Regions from separate parts of the Schumannella luteola genome, predicted to be linked through region 2. Evidence: riboswitches for the same ligand, from Rfam matches in the RefSeq annotation. Region 2 holds a riboswitch; the other holds the start of a gene.
The links. A riboswitch is a leader RNA that binds a small molecule or an ion and turns the genes downstream of it on or off. The one in region 2 is predicted to bind thiamine pyrophosphate.
Positions count from the first base shown of each region.

Region 1: it holds a riboswitch for thiamine pyrophosphate, as region 2 does, so the genes downstream of both, thiM (hydroxyethylthiazole kinase) here and BJ979_RS15660 (ECF transporter S component) in region 2, are expected to answer to the same signal.

Region 1 covers NZ_JACBZY010000001.1:184,557-186,997, forward strand. Annotated here, with positions in the region: gene BJ979_RS00860 (N-acetylglucosamine kinase) at 1-328, shown strand, start outside; TPP riboswitch at 711-805, shown strand; gene thiM (hydroxyethylthiazole kinase) at 797-1,639, shown strand; gene thiE (thiamine phosphate synthase) at 1,636-2,286, shown strand; gene BJ979_RS00875 (bifunctional hydroxymethylpyrimidine kinase/phosphomethylpyrimidine kinase) at 2,283-2,441, shown strand, end outside.
Region 2 covers NZ_JACBZY010000001.1:3,414,017-3,416,457, reverse strand. Annotated here, with positions in the region: gene BJ979_RS15665 (glycosyltransferase family 2 protein) at 1-871, shown strand, start outside; TPP riboswitch at 889-999, shown strand; gene BJ979_RS15660 (ECF transporter S component) at 1,049-1,696, shown strand; gene BJ979_RS15655 (ABC transporter ATP-binding protein) at 1,699-2,441, shown strand, end outside.

The DNA.
Region 1 (2,441 bases), 3.2 Mb from region 2:
CGGGCGCATCGCCGATCTGTCGAAGGTCGCGACCGCGGCGGCGGACGCCGGGGATGCGGCGGCACTGCGGATCCTGCACGACGCGCAGGGCGAACTGGTCGCACTGGTCACCGCGACCCGCGTCGGGCTGGAGGCGCCCGACGACGAGACGATCGCCGTGTCGTACTCGGGCGGGGTGTTCTCGGCTCCGGGATTCCTCGACGGCTTCGCGCAGCAGCTCGCGGCGACCGGAGTTCCGTTCGACCTGCGAGCCCCGCTGCACGACCCCTCGGTCGGCGCCGCCCTCTACGCGCGCAAGCTCGGGCTGGCGGCCGCGCAGCGGGGCTGACGCGCCCACGGCGCGCTCGCCGCGCCACGCCACGCCACGCCACGCACAGCGTCGGCTGAGCAGCGCGGCCGTGCACCATTCTGCGGCGCACGTTCACCACGGCCGACACTGTGCTGAACCGCTGACCGGTGAGGGCGCCCGCGCTCGCACCCGCACCCGTATCTCGCGTCCCGCATCGCGGGACACATCGGCGCGCACGTGCCGCGCGCGCTTCGCACCCGCGCTCGCCCACGCTCACGCCCGCGCTCACGCTCGCGCCCGCAGCCGCAGCCGCAGCCGCAGCCGCTCGCGCGACGACGCGACGCCCCGACCGACGTCAACGCGCGCGCCGCGCGACGCGCGCGTCCCAGCTTGTGTTCACCGCTGGCGCGCGGCTAGCGTCGCTCTCGACTCGGGGTGCCGCATCCGCGGCTGAGATCACACCCGCCGAACCTGCTCGAGGTCATTCTCGCGAAGGGATTGTCAGCGATGAACGCTGTTCTGTCATCGACCCTGCCGCCGCACGCGGCCCTGCTGGCGCTGCGTGAGCGCGCGCCGCTGGTGCAGTGCGTCACGAACGCCGTGGTCACGAACTTCACCGCCAACGTGCTGCTCGCGCTCGGCGCCGCGCCCGCGATGAGCGACCTGCCGGGCGAGGCGGGGGTGTTCGCGGGAGTCGCCGACGGCAGCCTGGTGAACCTCGGCACCCCGACGCCGGTGCAGGCCGACGGCGCCCGCGAGGTCGTCGCGGCGACCCGGCGCTGGGTGCTCGACCCGGTCGCGGTCGGCGCGCTGCCGGTGCGCACGGCGCTCGCGCACGAGCTGCTCGAGTCGCGGCCGGCGATCATCCGCGGCAACGCGTCCGAGGTCCTGTCGCTCGCCGGAGCCGGCGCGGGCGGGCGCGGGGTCGACTCGGTCGACGGTCCGGATGCGGCGCGCGCCGCCGCCATCCACCTCGCCCTCGCGACCGGCAGCGTCGTCGCGGTGTCGGGCGAGATCGACCTCGTCACCGACGGCCGCGAGATCGTGCGCGTGCCCGGCGGCGACGTGCTGCTGACGAAGGTGACGGGCGGCGGATGCTCACTGGGCGCGACGATGGCGGCCTTCCTGGGCGTGACGGATGCGCTGTCTGCTGCGGTCGCCGCGTCGCTCGTGCACGCGATCGCGGCCGAGCGCGCGGCTGCCCGGGCGACCGGGCCCGGATCGTTCGCGACGGCGTTCCTCGACGAGCTGGCGGCGCTCGAGCCGCGCGATCTCGAGCTGGCCGAGTCGAGGCTCGTGCGCACCGCGGCGGACGTGACCGCCGAGGTCGCGGCGGAGGTGACGCTGTGAGTGGGTGGGACCTGCGCCTGCAGCTCGTGACCGACGAGCGCGTCGAGCGGCAGCGACTGCTGCGCGCGGTCGGCGCCGCGGTCGACGCGGGCGCCGGCGTCGTGCAGCTGCGGGCCAAGGGCGCCAGCGCCCGCGAGCAGCTCGGCCTGCTCGGCGAGCTGGACGCGGTGATCGGCGGCCGCGCGGCCCTCATCGTGAACGACCGTCTCGACGTCGCCCTCGCCGGGCGGGATGCGGGGCTCCGCGTCGCCGGCGTGCACCTCGGCCAGAGCGACGTGCCGCCGACCACCGCGCGTCGACTGCTCGGGACGGAGGCCCTCGTCGGCTGGACCGCCGACACCGCCGATCACTTTGCCGCCGCGGCCGCCCTGCCCGCCGGCACGCTCGACTACCTGGGCGTGGGCGTCATCCACCCGACCGCGACGAAGCCGGGGCATCCGCCGGCACTCGGCGTCGAGGGCTTCCGCGCACTGGCCGCGGTCGCACCGCTACCCTGCGTCGCGATCGGCGGTGTGACCGAGGTGGATGCGGGCTCGCTCACCGCGGCGGGCGCGGCCGGGGTCGCGGTCGTGTCGCGCATCTGCGCCGCCGACGATCCGGCGAGCGCGGCGCGGGCGATCGCCGACGCGGTCGGGATCGAACGATGACCGCCGCCCCGGTCCACGCTGCCCCTGCCCCGTCCGCCCCGCGCGTGCTGAGCATCGCCGGAACCGACCCGACCGGCGGCGCCGGCATCCAGGCCGACCTGAAGACGATCGGCGCACTCGGCGGCTACGGCATGGCCGTCGTCACCGCGCTCGTC
Region 2 (2,441 bases):
TCTGCCGACGGTGTCGATCGTCATCCCGGCGTACAACGAAGAGGCGACGATCGCCGACTGCGTCGCGGCGGCGCTCGAGCAGACCTCGCCCGCGCACGAGATCCTCGTGATCGACAACCTCTCCACCGATCGCACCGTCGCGATCGTCGAGGCGCTGCAGCGCACGCATCCCGACGCCCCCATCCGGCTGCTGCGGCAGGACCAGGCGCAGGGCCTCATCCCCACCCGCGACTTCGGCCTCGACGCCGCGACCGGCGAGGTGCTCGCCCGCATCGACGCCGACTCGGTGCTCGAACCCGACTGGATCGCCCAGGCGCAGCGCATCTTCAGCGACGAGACGGTCGGCGCCGCCACCGGCCCCGTCGCCTACTACGACATGCCGTTGCGCCGCTTCGGGCAGCGCACCGACGACCGGCTGCGGCGCGCGATCCTCCGACTCGCCAAGGAGTACCACTTTCTCTTCGGCAGCAACATGGCGCTGCGAGCGAGCGCCTGGCGCGACATCCGCGGCGTCGTCTGCCGCGATGAGGCCGACGAGTTCCACGAGGACATCGACCTCTCGATCCACCTCTTCGAGCGCGGCCACCGCGTCGTCTACGACTCGGATCTGGTCGCCGGGATGAGCGCCCGCCGACTCGACGACAACCCGCGGCAGTACTACCACTACGTCGGGCGCTGGGAGCGCACCTACGCCGCCCACGCGATCCGCAACCCCGCCCTCCGCGCGCCGATGGTCGTGTTCGCGACGATCTACCCGCTCGTCAAGGGGCTGCGCGACGTGCACCAGCGCACCGAGAAGCTGCGGCGGATGACGGCGCAGCTCACCGAGGCCGCCGCGGCCGGCGGGGCCGGGCGCATCCGCGAGGACTGACGCGGCGCTAGACTTCCGCTCTAGAACACGGGAGTCCGGTGAGCCGGGCTGAGAGGAAGCTTCTCCAAGCTTCGACCGTCGAACCTGATCCGGATCATGCCGGCGCAGGGAGGCATCTCACGGGTCCGGCGCCGCCGCCCCCATCCCGTGCCCACCATTCCTGGAAGGGGCACGTCAGTGACCGCATCATCCACCTCCACCCCGCCCGTCCCCGGTGGCGCGTCCGCGCGTCCGAAGCGCCGCATCGTCTGGCGCTGGCGCGTCGTCGACATCGTCGTCGCGGCCGTGCTCGGCGTCGCGCTCGGCTTCGTGTTCCTCGCCTGGAACGTCGGCTACACCGCGCCGAAGACCCTGATCGAGCCGCTGCTGCCCGGTCTGCAGGGTCTGCTCAACGGGCCGTGGCTGCTCGCCGGCGTGATCGGCGGTCTCGTGATCCGCAAGCCGGGAGCCGCGATCTTCACCGAGGTCGTCGCCGCGGTGGTCTCGGCGCTCGTCGGCAACCAGTGGGGCGGGCTCCCCACGATCGAGGCCGGCCTCGTGCAGGGGCTCGGCGCCGAGCTCGTGCTGCTCGTCTTCCTCTACTCGGGTCGCCTCCCCGTCGCGATCCTCGCCGGCGCCGGCGCCGGTGTCGCCGGGGCGATCAACGACCTCGTCTTCTACTACGCGGGATCGGGAGCGCCGTTCTCGATCAGCTACGTCGTCTCGTCGATCGTGTCGGGCGCCGTGCTCGCCGGACTGCTCGGGTGGATCATCACCCGCGCGCTCGCCGCGACCGGAGTGCTGAACCGCTTCGCCGCGGGCCGCGAGCTGCGCGCCGAGGTCTGACCGTGGCCGATCCGCTCGTCGCCGCGACCGGCTGGGGCTGGCGGCACGCCGGCCGCCGCGCCGCGGCGGTGAGCGGCCTCGACCTGCGCATCGACGCGGGCGAGCGCGTGCTGCTGCTCGGGCCCTCGGGCGCCGGCAAATCGACCCTGCTCGCGGCGCTCGCGGGCGTGCTCGGCGGCGACGAAGACGGCCAGGCCGCGGGCGAGCTGCTTCTCGCCGGGCGTCGGCCGCTGGAGGCGCGCGGAGTCGCCGGGCTCGTGCTGCAGGATCCCGACGCGCAGATGATCATGGCGCGCGCCGGCGACGACACCGCCTTCGGCCCCGAGAACCTGGCGCTGCCGCGCGAGGAGATCTGGCGGCGCGTCGCCCAGGCGCAGCGCGCCGTCGGGCTCCATCTCGACGCCGCGCGCGAGACCCATCGGCTCTCGGGCGGGCAGAAGCAGCGGCTCGCGCTCGCCGGCGTGCTCGCGATGCGCCCCGAGCTGCTGCTGCTCGACGAGCCGACCGCGAACCTGGACCCCGAGGGCGCGATCGAGGTGCGGGATGCGGTGGCCGCCGTGCTGCGCGAGACCGGTGCGACGGCCGTGATCGTCGAGCATCGGGTCGAGCTGTGGTGGCAGCTGGCGACGCGGGTCGTCGTGCTCGATCCCGCCGGTGGACTCATCGCCGACACCACGCCCGAGCGGGCGGCGGGAGAGCTCGCGGCCGAGCTGTCCGCGCGCGGGGTGCGGCTTCCCGGGCAGCG